Flavisolibacter tropicus: one gene and its partner. The protein of the gene in region 1 interacts with the protein of each later gene in a pairwise test. Links are inferred from orthologs where the notes say so. Each region holds a gene or a part of one and is shown on either strand. Other genes may lie near its edges.

What was found. Proteins that work in one complex are often made in the same cells at the same time.
Region 2: the proteins of ligA (region 1) and leuS interact in binary tests that used the Escherichia coli proteins (3 or more experiments, as listed by UniProt). The link is inferred for Flavisolibacter tropicus from one-to-one orthologs.

Annotation. Positions count from the first base shown.
Region 1 is NZ_CP011390.1:4,182,033-4,189,797, forward strand. What follows is about bases 1,521-4,480. They hold ligA (NAD-dependent DNA ligase LigA), read right to left. Parts: upstream 4,065-4,480; coding sequence 1,977-4,064; downstream 1,521-1,976. Other genes in these bases: SY85_RS17845 (NUMOD4 domain-containing protein), read right to left, coding at 1,521-1,891. Also shown: SY85_RS17835 (oxidoreductase), read right to left, coding at 1-394; SY85_RS17840 (DUF2461 domain-containing protein), read right to left, coding at 527-1,195; more of SY85_RS17845, read right to left, coding at 1,331-1,520; SY85_RS17855 (alpha-amylase family glycosyl hydrolase), read left to right, coding at 4,687-7,578; SY85_RS17860 (NUDIX hydrolase), read left to right, coding at 7,584-7,765. UniProt on the Escherichia coli protein: DNA ligase that catalyzes the formation of phosphodiester linkages between 5'-phosphoryl and 3'-hydroxyl groups in double-stranded DNA using NAD as a coenzyme and as the energy source for the reaction.
Region 2 is NZ_CP011390.1:4,537,927-4,546,100, reverse strand. The notes cover bases 1,563-4,931. They hold leuS (leucine--tRNA ligase), read right to left. Parts: upstream 4,538-4,931; coding sequence 1,763-4,537; downstream 1,563-1,762. Other genes in these bases: SY85_RS19425 (cell division protein FtsX), read left to right, coding at 4,913-4,931; SY85_RS19435 (TolB family protein), read left to right, coding at 1,563-1,679. Outside these bases: SY85_RS19440 (sterol desaturase family protein), read right to left, coding at 1-34; more of SY85_RS19435, read left to right, coding at 330-1,562; more of SY85_RS19425, read left to right, coding at 4,932-5,737; SY85_RS19420 (DUF3098 domain-containing protein), read left to right, coding at 5,854-6,132; SY85_RS19415 (undecaprenyl-diphosphate phosphatase), read left to right, coding at 6,151-7,017; SY85_RS19410 (hypothetical protein), read left to right, coding at 7,037-7,450; SY85_RS19405 (MFS transporter), read left to right, coding at 7,639-8,174.

The DNA of each region.
Region 1 (7,765 bases):
GCACAATATGGCCACTTCTTTTCTCCCGCATTATCGGTAGCACTTCTTTGGTTACGGCTACAGTGCCAAAGAAGTTGGTTTCCATTTGCTGGCGTATTTCTTCCAAACTAAACTCTTCAATGGCACCAACAGTACCATAGCCGGCATTATTAACTAATACATCAATAGAACCAAAATGTGTATAGGCCCTGGCTACTACGGCCTTGATCTTGTCTGTTGCTGTTACATCTAAGACAAGCCCAATACCTCGTTCCGGGTGTTGATTATTAAATGCAATGGCCTGTTCTTCGCTGCGAAACGTAGCTGCGACCATATCTCCTTTATCAATAATTGCCTGTGCAAGAGCCTCTCCCAAACCACTGGAAGCGCCTGTTAAGAACCAAACCTTTGCCATATAGTTTGTTTTAATTTGTTTTTATGAATATGGGGCGTATTAAGTTGACAGCTGATCGTTGACAGAGGAACTTCCTGTCATCTGCCCACTAGCAGCCGTCATCTGATACGTACTGAATAGATTAAAAGGTTTTTAATCCGTTATTGCTCTGTTGATAAACTGTAGTAATGGTTGCAGGGCCTCAAAAGCAGCTACTGTTTTTTTGTGCAATGAAGCGGTGAAGAGTTCTTCGTCGGTTATGGATGTTTCGGCAATAAAGCTTTTTAGTTTTAAATATTCAATAGCAGGGTTATCTTTTTCATAGCCTTTCGGTACAGTAGATAAGCGTATCTCATCGGCTGAATACACATCCCCAAAGTTCTTCTGAAAGGTCTTGGCTTTTATGATAGCTTGAAACTCATCCCAGTTATAATCGATCTCCTGGCGTACAGCTTTTAATGCAGGGGCTTCGGGCATCCACAGGCCACCTCCTACAAAGCTGCTACCGGGCTCCAGGTGAAAATAATAGCCTGCCAGTCCCGACTTGCGGCCGCCTGTTTTAATACTAGCACCAAAGTTGGTCTTGTAAGGCGTTTTGTCGTTAGAGAAGCGGATGTCGCGGTTGATGCGGAACATACAATTCCGGGCTATAGTGCCTGTAATAGACGGGTCGCTTTGTTGCAAGCGGTCAATGACCAATTGAATAAAATTCTGAAAGTCTATACGCGCGGCTTCATACTGCGCGCGGTGTGCATCAAACCAAGGTTTGTTATTATTCTTCTTGAGCTGTTTTAAAAAGGTAAGGGTCTGTGGTTCAAGCATAATAGAACTAAGGTTAACTTGATTGATGAGGATTATTGGGAAATATAGAATGAGGCATGTCTTAAAATCATAAGAAGGATTAGGAGGTGATAAGCATTCTCCTCCTAATCCTTCTTAATCCTAAAAATCGTGGTTCTATACTCTTGACCAGTTCTCGCCGCTTTTAATGCGGTATAAGGTCATTTCACTTACAGCATATTTGTCGGCAATCTGCTTAATAGTCAAACGACGGTTCTTATTGTTCAGCTGGTCTTTGATTCTTCGTACTTGCGTAGCGGTTAGTTTCAAGCCTACTGTGCGGTTAGCTTGCTTTTCTTTGTAAGCAATCTTAGCCGGGCTGCCTTGTTGATGTTCAATCATCTCATCCAATGTAGCCCACTGCAGGTTCTTGATGTTATTGTCGAGCTTGTCGTGGTTCTTGTGGATCACGAACTTGTACTTGGGCGATGTCCTTTTCAGGAACAAACGGGCCAGCTCGCGGTGGATGTACAAGGTGCCCTTATTACCGGGACGGTGTAAATTTAGCGTACGGTAGCCCGTTGTAATAGAGCCGTTTAGTAGCTTACCGTCTTTTAAAATATCTTCTTTATAAGAGGCGATACGTCCGTGTGAGGAAACAGCATAACGGTTGCGTAACGCACCACTGCCGCTAAAAACAAGTGGTTTCCACACTTCGCCGGGTTGTTTATTTATCATACTAATCAATTGAAATGGAGAATAGATGGAGCTTACCAGTTAGAATTCTACTCCTAAGTTAAAACGTTTCCAAACAATTTCTTATCTAAACTTTGCCAATCATCCTCAAAAATTGATCTTCCGTAATTATTTTGATTGAAGTAATCTTCTTTGCCTTCTCTAACTTGCTTCCAGCGTCCTCTCCAACCACTAAATAATTGAGCTTGCTGCTTACGCCAGACACGATCTTTCCGCCATTCTCTTCTACTAACGCTTCAGCCTCACTGCGTTTTAATTTGACCATTGAACCAGTGAACAAAAACGTTTGTCCTTCCAGGTTGCCACCATTGCCAAAATCCTTCTTGGCATTTACTAACTGCAGACCTAAACCTTCCAGTTCCTGCAACATTTTAATGTTGTCATCGTTCTGGAAAAAGGTAAATACACTGTTAGCAACCTTGGGGCCTACGTCTTCTAAATTCATCAGGTCAGCCTCTGTAAAGCGCTGTAGGTCAAGCAGATGGTTCACTGCATGCGCTAAGGTTTTAGCCATCGTTTCACCTACATGGCGCACGCCCAGGGCAAACATCAATCGGTGTAAAGGTTGATTCTTGGAGTTGGCAATTGCTGTTTGCAGATTAGTAATTGATTTGGGACCAAAGCCTTCAAGGGTTCCTATTTTCTCATAGTCCAGCTGGTAAATCTGTGGTATGGTGCACAACAGTCCCAGATTATAAAACTTCTCAATATTAGCTTCACCCAAGCCACGAATGTCCATAGCATCTTTTGAGGCAAAATGGAAGAGGCGCTCTAGCACCTGGGCTGAACAGTTGATGTTTGTACAACGCCAGGCCGCTTCTTCCTCCGCACGGTATAACTCATCACCACAAGCTGGACAGTTACGGGGAAACTGAATGACTTGTTCATTACCGGTGCGTAACTCATGCATGGATTTAACAATATAAGGTATCACATCGCCAGCCCGCTCTACTAATACGGTATCGCCTATACGAAGATCCTTATCACGGATATTGTCTTCGTTAAATAAGGAAATAGAAGAAACGGTAACACCACCTATAGCTACCGGTTCTATCTTGGCTACAGGGCCAATATTACCAGTTCTACCTACCTGATATTCTACTCTAAGAAGTTTGCTGGTGGCCTGACGAGCTTTGAACTTGTAGGCTATGGCCCAGCGAGGGTGGTGGGTGGTCATACCCATTTTATCCTGTAGGTCAAAGCGGTTAACCTTGATCACCATGCCATCTATTTCATAAGGCAGATCATCACGGTGTGCTTCAAACTCGGTACAATAATCGATTACAGCTTGTATGCCGTTGAATACCTTCTTTTCTTTATTGGGACTGCGGAAACCCAGGTTCCACAGCATCTCCAATGTTTCGGAGTGCGTATGAGGTCCTTCATGTCCCGGTAGGATAGAGAAGTAACCCAGGCTATATGTAAAAGCTTCCAACTTACGACGGCCCACTTCCAAAGGGTCTTTAATACGTAAGGTACCAGACGCTGCATTACGTGGATTGGCTAATGGCTGTCCACCAGCTTCTACTACAGCTTCATTAAACTTGGCAAAATTGTTCTTGTTGATCAGTACCTCTCCGCGGATCTCTACGGTGTCTAAACCATAAGTAGCAAAGTGCGCACTTAAGGGAATGGTGCGGATCTGGCGAATGTTGGGTGTAATATCATCCCCATATACGCCATCACCGCGTGTGGCGCCACGAACCAGCCGGTCGTCTTCATATAGGAGTGATATAGAGGCTCCGTCAAACTTGGGCTCTACACAATATTCAATGACCGACTCACCAGTTAGTTCCCGTGCTTTACGGTCAAAGTCTAACAGGTCATCACTGTTATAAGAGTTGTCTAACGACAGCATGGGTACCAAATGTTGCACCGTTGGAAACTCCTTGGTCAATCCCTTACCCACACGCTGAGTGGGTGAATCGGAAGTGATCAGGTCGGGGTTTTCGGTTTCCAGCTTTTCCAAACTTTTGTACAGGGTATCGTACTCAAAGTCAGAGACCAGCGGGTCGTTTTGTATATAATAGCGGTACTCATGAAAACGGAGTACTTCACGCAGGGTATTGATAGCAGAGGGAGTAATGCCTTCTGCTTTGGCAGTTTTTAGTAGGGCTACTGTGTGCTGTTGTAATTCTTTTACGCGGTCTGTCATACGCCCTAAAAGTAGTACGATTTGGGATTTAAGATTTCAGATTTGAAGATTTCTGGATGGCGTTTCACGCAGAGCACACCGTGGCGCCACTGAGGAGGGGTTTTGCAAAGAGCTAAAGAGAAAAAGAGGATCACAGATTAGCAGAGTTTATAATAGATGAAAAGGAAATGTTAGGACAGAAGCCTTCTGTGCGCAGGTGCCCCTTTAGAGGTTGGGGGCGCGCATGGGGGAGTATACAGCCCCTGCTTTATCCTTCCTCTATCCCTAGTCTCTTGTGCCTCTCTTGTACCTCTTCTGTACCTAATCTGTACCTCTTCTGTAGGTAAGTCCGTACCAACTGCACAGATAAAGCCCTCTACCTGCCTTCCACATTCACTACTCCTCCTATTCTACTCCTATATACATTCACTATGGACTCCATACTCATTACTCATTACTCACCACTCACCAATGACTTTTCTCCCGTGGACTGTCGTCTGTCAACCCTGAACTCTCTCTCGGCTGTTTGGCTTGCAGCGTGCAGCTTTCTCCCAGCCTTCCCTCAAAAGAAAGTTGGAAAAAAATAAGCCGGCACAATGTGTTTTCAGTACATATTGTATCTTTAGCCAATTATTCGCTTGCTATGAAGAGAATGCTGCTGCTTATAAGCACCATGGCCCTATCTATGTGCTTACGTGCCCAACTGCTGACCTATACCCCCCTGTTCCCTGCAGAAAATGACGCTGCTCAAAACCTCGTTATAACCGTGGATGCCAATAAGGGAAACAAAGGATTATTGAATTATACCCCCAATAACGATGTCTATGTACACTTAGGGGTGATTACCAATCTCAGCACAACAGCTAACGATTGGAAGTATGTGAAGTTCAGCCAAAATTTCAACCAGCCCAACGCATCCCTGCAAGCCACTTACATCGGTAATAATAAATGGACGTTTACCATCAACGGTAGCTTGAAAAGCTATTTTGGTGTGCCGGCGGCAGAAACCATCCGCAAAATTGCCATTCTGTTCCGTACGGGCAATGGTTCTAAAAAACAGGCTAATGCCGATAACAGCGACATGTACATTCCGGTATATAACGCTGATTTAGCCGTGCAACTGCTGGAGCCGGCTATGCAACCTCTATTCAATCCACAACCGGAAACCCAAACCATTCCGGTGGGTGCGTATACATTTAAAGTAGCAGTGAATAAACCTTCCAGCGTAACACTGAACGCTGGTAATGGCACAGTGCAAACGCTATCGGTTACTAACGAGCAAACCTTTACCGTTAACTATGTTACGGCTGGTTTGTACCAGGTACAAGTAACGGCTAACGATGGTACACAAACCGCTACTACTAATCTGCAGTTAACGGTGGGTAGCGTAACCTCGCCAGTGGCCGATCTGCCTGCTGGTGTTAAGGATGGTATTAACTATGATGCAAGCGGCACCGCTGCCACATTGGTGTTGCATGCCCCGGGAAAAAACATTGTCAGTCTGATTGGTGATTTCAATAACTGGACACCCAGCAACAACTACATCATGAATAAAACACCCGATGGCAAGAAGTTTTGGCTACGACTGGAGGGACTTACTGCAGGTACTGAATACGGCTTTCAATACCAGGTAGATAATGCCTTAAAGATTGCCGATCCTTATGCAGAAAAGATACTGGATCCAAATAACGATGGTTTTATTTCTGCTACTACTTATCCTAATCTGAAAGCCTATCCAACTGGCAAAACAACCGGAATGGTTAGTGTACTTCAGCCCGGTGCACCAGCGTATAATTGGAGTGTTACTAACTTCTCTCGGCCGGATAAACGCGGCTTGGTGATCTATGAAGTGTTGGTGCGTGATTTTATTGCCAACCACGACTGGAAAACACTTTCCGACACCCTAAGCTATTTCAAACGCCTTGGTATAAACGCTATTGAGTTGATGCCGGTAAATGAGTTTGAAGGCAACCTTAGCTGGGGCTACAATGGTTTCCAATACTTTGCTCCTGATAAATACTATGGTCCGGCCAATCAGCTCAAGGCCTTTATTGATAAGTGCCACCAAAACGGCATTGCTGTTATCATGGATATGGTGTTGAACCATACCTATGGTCCTTCACCGTTAGCCCAGTTGTATTGGGATGCAGCTAACAACCGTCCTGCCAGTAATAATCCCTGGTACAACACAGTACAGCCACACGCCTTTGGCTTTGGTGAAGACTTTAATCATGAAAGCGCCGATACCAAATACTTCTTTGGCCGCGTGTTGCAACACTGGCTCACCGAATATAAAATAGATGGCTACCGCCTGGATTTTACCAAGGGACTTACACAAAAGGTTTCTACCAGTGACGCAGACATGTCTGCCTACGACGCTAGCCGGGTGGCTATATTGAATGGTTATGCCAATGCCGTAAAAGCAGTAGCTCCCGATGCCTATATGATATTGGAGCACCTAACGGCTAACACAGAAGAAAAGCAGCTGGCCGATAATGGCTTCCTGCTTTGGGGTAATTTAAACGATAGCTACATGCAGGCAGCTATGGGCTACCGCGACCGCTGGAATTTTGATTGGGGTATCCACAGCGTACGTGGTTGGACACAACCGCACCTCGTTACCTATATGGAAAGTCACGATGAAGAGCGTGTAACGTATAAGAGTATCAAATATGGGAATGCTGTTAGTGGCTATTCCATTAAGGATACAGCTACTGCCTTAAAACGCATGGAGTTGGATGCTGCCTTTCTGTTAACCATCCCCGGTCCTAAGATGATCTGGCAGTTTGGCGAGCTGGGTTACGACTTCTCCCGTTGTTACTTATCCAGCAATAACGATGAAAGCGGCAACTGTGATAAAAAATTAGATCCCAAGCCCATTCGCTGGGATTATAAAAACGAGCCTCGTCGCCAAAGCGTATATAATATATATAGTGGTTTAAATGCCCTGCGCTTTCACGCTTGGTATAAGGAGTTGTTTCAAAGCGGCACTATTACACAAAACTTTAGCGATGCCTTTAAATGGTTGAAAGTGGCCAGTGGCGATACATCTATGCTGGTAGTGGTGGGCAACTTTGATGTAACAACCACCAGTAGCACCGTAACCTTCCCAACGGCCGGTACCTGGTACGACTATTTTGGTAACACCACCTTTACGTCTACAGGAACAGCGCAAACCATTAGTTTACAACCCGGTGAATACCATGTGTATGTCAACCGCAATGTCAACAACATTTCCGTAACGCCGGTAGTAAACATTCCTACCAGCGGTACCACATTGGAAGCCAAAGTATTTCCCAACCCTGTTCATACTAACTATGTAGTGGAGCTATATGTACCCCAAAGTGGCACCACCAGCATTGATTTGTTGAACCTTTCTGGTCAACAACTGGGAACGCTACAACAAAAGTTTCTGATAAAAGGCAAACACCAGCTGTCGTTTAACCGAAGTGGTTTACCTGCTGCGTCCGGTACTTACTATATCAGGATCTATACAAGCGCCGCACAAAAAATAATACCGATCACTTTACAATAAAAGCTATGCAAAAAATAGGCTTAAAAACCGCTGAGATTGAGAAAAAAACGCACCTCGACTTTTTCAATATAGCCATCTCTGTAGACTGTGTGATTTTCGGCTACGAGAATAAAAAATTGAAAGTGTTGCTGATCAAATCGGACCTGAAAGAGTTTGAAGGGCTATGGTCTTTACTGGGCGACTTAGT
Region 2 (8,174 bases), 360 kb from region 1 along the record:
GAGCACCAAAAACATCTGCAAATAATAACATCATGCCTCCTTAACTTTTATATAACAGTTAGCAACAAAGCCGTACCAACAAATTCCAATTAATATGAAAGGTGAAGATGTAACTCTTGGTTAATAGTAATTACCTCTAATTTAAGGAAAAGTATGTAACCGACCTGACATCAGTTGGATTAATTAACAAAGTAGCCCTTTAAAGAAATCAGCACACTACTTATTTTCTCATCTCCGTATTTCACACCTTTTTTAAAGAACGCATCAAAAAAGATAGTTGTGAGATATGCCTATTTTTCTAAACAAGTACTTTGCATTCAAAATATCCTATGCGCTTTTTTCTTTTTCTTCTGGTATTGGCTTACAACTGCCAGGCACAAACGCTTACTTTCAACCTGGCTTTCCAACGGGCTGATAAAATCTTTGTTTTTGATGAAAAAGCCAATAAGGCCGTTTCAGTCATTCAGGGAAACGATGCCTGTCTTTCGCCCGATGGTTCCAAAATCGCCTATACCAGCAATACTACCGGCACTAGAAAAGTGGTGGCTTATTCGTTAGACACTAAAAAACACCTGACTATAAACGTAGGCAATCATACATCGTATGCACCGGTATGGTCGCCGGATGGCAACTACCTTGCCTTTCAAACATTTGTGGATGGTGTTTGGTATACGGGCTTATTCTCTTTTGTTGATCAAAGCTTTCGCCTGCTCACCCGTGCGCATGAAAGTTATGCACCAAGCTGGGCAGCAGATAGTAAGCGCATCCTTGTACAGGATATGAATAAACTCTATATCTATGAGCGCAACGGACAGCTGGTAAAAAACTATAACCTGGGCCCTATTACCAAGGATTATTCAACATCCAGTGACTCCAAATTTATCCTTACGCCAGACGAGCAATTCTTGCTGTTTACCGCCGATGCTTTTGACGCAGCAGGCATGCCAGTAGGAGCTGTATTTATGTACAACCTGAAAACAAGTGCCCTTACGCGTCTCTCCCCCAAAGGCATGAGCTGTACAGGCGACTTGTTTTTAAACAACCAGAACGAACTTTTCTTTTGTGGTTCTTATGATCATGAAAAGGAAGAGAATATCCACAAACTGGATCTCATTACTAAAAAGATGACTACTGTTATCCGTAATGGCCGCAACCCTAGCGCACGCTTGACTTCCAACGAAACAATAGCAGCAGCTACGGACACAGAAAACAACAATAAGTATCCGTCCTATGTGGGCACCTATGAATATATCAACAACTTTCCCTTTAATAAAAAGGGCATAAAAGAGAACCATTACATTGTACTTTGGAAAGAGGACGGACGTATTACCGGCTTGTACTTTGGCCCATCAACAGACTTTGAAGAAGCCACGGAGGAAGTTCCAGAAGGACACCCGCATATACCAGGGTTCTTTGTTACTAATATGCGAGATCTGGTTATTGATGATAACAAGATCTCGTTCGGTCTTACCGTAAGCGAAGCCGACCTCTTTACTAAACCGATCAGCCTTAAGATAACATCAACAGACGAGGCTAAAAGCGCAGGTTATAAGCATTGGAACTTTCAGATAGAAAGTCACACAAACAAGTATACCGGCCAATTCAAACTGGGTCAAACGTTGGTATTATGGGATGAAATAAAAGGCGCTGAAAGGGCCTTCCGAAAAATGGAGTACTAGCTTTGCCAAACCCAAGTATAAAAGAAGCGGCCCTACCTGATCAGGTAGGGCCGCTTCTTTATGAAATACTTGTTTAATAAGAACTACACCACCACATTCACCATCTTACCCTTCACAAAGATGAACTTCTTCAAAGGCTTGCCCTCCATCCACTTTTGTACGATCTCATTTGCCAGTACGATCTCCTGCACCTGATCTTGTGTAGCATTCAGATCAATAGTGATCTGTGTACGCATTTTACCATTAATAGACACTGGATAATCTTTTGTGCTCTCTACCAGGTACTGTGCTTCAAACTTCGGATAAGCTGCATCCAGTATCGTAGTTGTATTGCCCAATTGGTGCCACAGTTCTTCAGCAATATGCGGAGCATACGGTGTTAACAAGATCAACATTGGCTCCAACACCTCGCGCTTGTTACACTTCAAATCCTGCAACTCATTCACACAAACCATGAAGGCACTCACTGCTGTATTGAAAGAGAAACGTTCCGTATCTTCTTCAATCTTCTTAATGGTTTTATGCAACACCTTCCATTCTTCTGGCGTAGCCTTATCATTAGTTACCACCAGGCCATTTTCGTTGGCAAACAAGCGCCAGAGTTTTTTTAAGAAACGGTGTACGCCCTCAATACCCTTGGTATCCCAAGGCTTGCTCATTTCTACAGGACCGAGGAACATCTCGTACATACGGAAGGTATCGGCACCGTATTTTTCTACGATGTTATCGGGGTTCACGGTGTTCACCTTGCTCTTACTCATCTTCTCTACTTCCACACCGCAGATGTACTTACCGTCTTCCAAAATAAATTCCGCGTCTGCAAAATCAGGCTTCCACTTTTTAAAGGCGTCTACATCCAAATCTACGCCGTCCACCATATTTACGTCCACATGCAGGTCATCGGTTTCATATTGGTCCTTTAGTCCTGCAGATACATATTTATTAGTACCTCTTACACGATATACAAAACGGGATGAACCTTGGATCATGCCTTGGTTCAGCAACTTCTTATACGGCTCGTCAAACGTGATAAAGCCAAGATCATACATGGCCTTTACCCACATCCGGCTATATAACAAGTGCCCTACGGCATGCTCAGTACCACCTACATAAAGGTCTACCTGGTTCCAGTAAGCGCTGATGTTTTTATCGGAAAACGTTGCTTCATTGTGCGGGTCCATATAACGCAGGAAGTACCATGAGGATCCGGCATAGCCCGGCATGGTGTTCGTTTCCAGCTGTTGTGCGGTCCATTCGGGTATGTTAGCCAGCGGGCCTTCACCCTCTGGTCCTGGCTTGTAGCTTTCCACATGTGGCAGTTCTAGAGGCAGCTCGCTTTCATCCAGCGGATAGGCTACACCATCGATCCATTTGATGGGGAAGGGCTCACCCCAGTAGCGCTGGCGACTAAACGCCGCATCCCGGATCTTGAAATTGACCTTACGTTTACCAATTCCCATTTCCTCCAGCTTGCTAATTACTTTTTCCGTGGCTTCTTTATACGTCAGGCCATCCAAAAACGCACTCTGGTGCAGCACCAGGTCTTTAGACGTTACCGCATCTTCGCCTGTATACGCTTCACCAAAGATGTTGGTGATAGGTATATTAAAATATTGGGCAAACTTATGATCACGCTCATCACCGCTAGGCACGGCCATAATAGCACCAGTACCATAGCCTGCTAATACGTATTCTGATATCCAAATGGGAATTTCTCGACCAGAGAATGGGTGTACGGCATACGCACCAGTAAATACACCACTGATCTTTTTCTCCGCCATCCGCTCGCGCTCGCTGCGACTCTTTACATAGGCAATGTATTCTTCCACAGCCGCTTTTTGTTCTGCAGAAGCTATCTGCTCTACCAGTTCATGCTCAGGCGCCACCACCATAAAGTCCACACCAAAGATGGTGTCAGGCCTAGTAGTGTATACGTCAATGGTGAATGGTGAGTTGTGAATAGAGAAAGTGATCTCAGCGCCGCTAGACTTTCCAATCCAGTTGCTTTGCATTTCCTTCATGGCCTCGCTGAAGTCTACACGCTGCAAGCCTTCCAACAGGCGATCGCCATATTCCGTGATCCGTAGGTACCACTGGCGCAGCTTTTTCTTTACTACCGGGTAGCCACCACGCTCACTCACACCGTTTACCACTTCATCGTTGGCCAGTACCGTCCCCAGGGCCTCGCACCAGTTTACTTCACCGTAGCCGCAATAAGCCACGCGGTACTCCATCAGGATGGTCTGCTTTGTTTTTTCATCAAAGCCTTTCCAGTCTGCGGCAGTGAAGTTGCAGGTTTGAGATTTGAAATTGGGAATTTGAAATTGGGTATCGGGAATTGGATGATTTGTATTCCCTTCCGCTTCAAATACCTTGATCAGGCCGTCGATAGGCTCTGTTTTGTTGGCCTTCCTGTTATACCAGCTTTTGAACAGTTGCAGGAAGATCCACTGGGTCCATTTATAGTATTTTGGATCCGAAGTGTTCACTTCCCGACTCCAGTCGAAGCAAAAGCCGATCTTATCCAGCTGGCCGCGGAAGGTTTTAATATTCTTAGCGGTACTTACGGCCGGGTGCACGCCATGCTCAATAGCGTATTGCTCGGCGGGCAGGCCAAAGGCATCGTAGCCCATAGGATGCAGCACATTAAAGCCTTTTAAGCGCTTATAACGGGCAAATATATCAGAGGCTATATATCCTAAAGGGTGACCTACGTGCAGTCCCGCCCCACTGGGGTAAGGGAACATATCCAGTACGTAATACTTTGGCTTATCAGATGTGTTGGGCACCTGATACACCTTACTCTCGGTCCACTGTTGCTGCCATCTTTTCTCTATCGCTCTGAAATTATACTCCATCAGGATATTTGGTTTCTGTTTAAGTTGTCATTGTAAGACGAGAAGCTGGGGTTAACTAGTTGACAAGTTAATAAGTTGAAAAGGCAATGTGGTTAACATGTTGACTGCGTTCATAATAGAATGGGCTCATTCTTTACGATTTCCCTTGTCAACTTGTCAACCTTTCAACTTGTCAACTCCTTCCGCAATATTCCCTGGCCAATCTCCGTTCAAGGCAAAAATAATCATAAACAGCCTTAGAGAATTGGCAAAGCTTTAATAAGCGGTATGCCGGGTTTAGGCTCAAAGGGTTATTTTTGTTTCCTCCTTATAAAAACAGATAGCATGGCGCAAATCGGTAGAGCAGGTTCCAAGCGTGGAAAACCTTCGTACTTTATGTCAATTTTGGGTGTCACCCTTGTCCTTTTCCTCCTGGGAATCATTGGCTGGCTGGTGATCAACGCCAACAAACTGGGCCAGTATTTCAGGGAAAGCGTGGAAGTACGTGCTTATTTAAGAAGCAGCGATGTCACTTCGCAAGACAGTACGGCTATCGTAAACTATATAGCGCAACAACCCTATGTACGTCAATATACGTATGTAACCAAGGAGGCCGCCAAGAAACAGTACCTGGAAGATGGTAATCAGGACTGGGCCGGCGTACTGGACGAAAACCCACTGCCTAACAGCATCAACTTTAAGTTGAAAAACGAATATGTACAGAGCGACACGTTGGCGAATATTGAAAAAACCATCGAGGCCAACCCGCTGATCTCCGATGTTCAATACCCTAAAGAGTTGGTAACCAACCTGAATAAGAACATCAACCGCATTAGCCTGATCCTATTGGTGCTGGCCGTTATTTTAGCCGTGGTAGTGATCATACTGATCGACAACACCATTCGCCTGGCTATGTTCTCTAACCGCTTCCTGATCAAAACCATGCAAATGGTGGGTGCTACCCGTATGTTCATTGCTAAGCCGCTCAATGTACGAGCCATCGTCAACGGGGCTATTAGTGCTACCATTGCCATTATATTGGTGTATTGCTTAACCCTGGCAGCAGAAAGCTTTCTGCCGGAATTAAGGGCCCTGAACGATACCAAGACGCTGATCCTTTTATTCATTGCCTTATTAATTATAGGTATCGCCATTACCCTCTTCAGCACCTACCGCAGCGTACGTAAATACCTGCGTATGAAGCTGGACGAACTGTATTAGTGAATGGTGAGTGGTGAGTAGTTAGTGGGGCAAACGACTCCTAACTCACCACTCACCATTGACCACTCACGATTCATTACTCATTTTCTACTTATCTTGCCCCTTTAAGTTTTGTCATGAAAAGTCAAAGAACCACGGCTACACCCGCAAAAGATACAACACCAAACAGGTCTATTGCCCTATTTGATAAGCAAAACCTGGTATGGATGCTGGGCGGCATTGCCATTATGATCATTGGATTCCTGCTAATGGCTGGTGGCCGCAGCGACAACCCCAATGTGTTTGATCCAAATGAGGTATACAGCGCACGCCGTATTACCGTAGCACCGATTGTTATCCTGATCGGATTGGTAGTTCTAATTGTGGCAATCTTCCGCCACCCTAAAAATAAATAACGCTTTAGTTTTTCAGTAATGGGTTTTTTTGAAGCCATCATTATAGCCATTGTAGAAGGGCTAACCGAGTTTTTGCCTATTTCCTCAACCGGGCATATGATCATTACCAGTTCCTTACTGGGTATAGAATCGAACGAGTTTACCAAGCTGTTTGAAGTAGCCATTCAATTGGGTGCTATCATGGCGGTAGTGGTATTGTACTGGAAAAAATTCTTCCAGTTCAATAAACCAGAATTCTACGCCAAGCTTTTTGTGGGAATGCTGCCACTGATCGTGGGCTTTTTGTTTAATGATGTTATTGAAGCCTTACTGGAAAGCGTGCTCACCGTGGCCATTACTTTATTAGTAGGTGGTGTTGTACTGCTTTATGTAGACAAATGGTTCAAGCAACCGGTCAAGCAATCGCCTGATCTTTTTGCTACAGAATTGACTCCAGGCGAATTCATTGAAGCCGACGAGAAACTGACATACAAAAAAGCTTTTATCATTGGCTGGTGGCAGATCCTGGCTATGATACCGGGTGTAAGCCGCAGTGCAGCTTCTATTATTGGCGGTATGCAGCAACGCCTGTCGCGCAACTTTGCAGCCGAATTCTCTTTCTTCCTGGCGGTACCTACCATGTTTGCTGCAGCGGCCTACTCGCTGTTCTTAAAAAAATGGCATACCGACGGTACTACTGTACACAAGGGCTATGAGTTGATCTTGGATAGCAAACAAAACATCTATGCCTTTGCTATTGGCAATGTAGTGGCTTTTGTAGTGGCTATAGTGGCCATCAAGTTCTTTATCAATTACCTGAAGAAATATGGCTTCCGCGTATTTGGCATCTACCGTATTATTGTAGGTATTATTCTTTTGGGCCTTATTGCGGCCGGCTATCTTTAATCGCTTAAAATAACAACTGGTGAAGCTGCTGCTATGGCTTTCCTGTTTTCTTTTGCTCCTAAGCGGTTGTCGCTTATTGGAAGACAAAGTGGCTATTAACGAAAAGAGCACTGTTGTCTATCAGAAAGTAGCAACCACACATGCAGAGGCAAAACGCTTAGGCAATGTATTACTAAGCTACGGCTACTTTAATACCATAGACAAGCGCACGGTATACCTCAATAAGAAAGAAAACCAGTACCAGGTAACATTTATCATCAACAAAGAACTCTTTCTTTCCGACAAGGAAAACCTTGTGCAAGGTTTTAAAGTGTGGCAGGATTGGCTACGAGAATATGCTTTTGGCTATTCACCCACCCTGGTGATAATTGCCGATGAACAGAAACACACCTTATACAAAATAGACGGCACCTCTACCCTGCAGCATCCCTAACACCAGTTTCATTTCAATAGGTAGTACTATAAACGCATTCGGATTTCGCTTTTGGAATTTGGATTTTGAACCTTGTACCTTGCTCCTTGTATCTTGTACCTTGTATTTTGGTATTTGTTATTCAGATTTTCATAATACAATTCAATATCCACTAGGTCTTTCTATATTTATGGCTCACAAAACCGAACATGCAGACTGCCCCCAAAAAAGTGATCAATGCCTGGGCCATGTACGACTGGGCGAATAGTGTGTACAACCTGGTAATTACCACCACCTTCTTTCCCATCTATTTTGCCGCCGTTACCAAGCAGGCCTATGGCGAAGAAACGGTACCCTTCTTAGGCCGCACATTTAAGAACTCATCGCTGTACGATTACGCATTGGCCACCGCCTATGCCATTATTGTATTGCTGCTGCCTATACTTTCCTCTATTGCTGATAGCCGTGGCAACAAGAAACGCTTCATGCAGTTCTTTTGTTACCTGGGCGGCTTGGCTTGTTGTGCCATGTTCTTCTTCAAGGGTGATCAGCCTAGTGTGGGCTGGGGTATTGGCTGTCTGATGCTGGCCAGCATTGGCTTTGTGGGTAGCCTGGTATTTTACAACTCCTACCTGCCTGAGATTGCCGCACCGGAAGACCGCGACCGTGTTAGTGCCAAGGGTTTCTCTATGGGGTATATTGGCAGTGTATTATTACAATTGGTAGGCTTTGGCCTTGTCCTTTA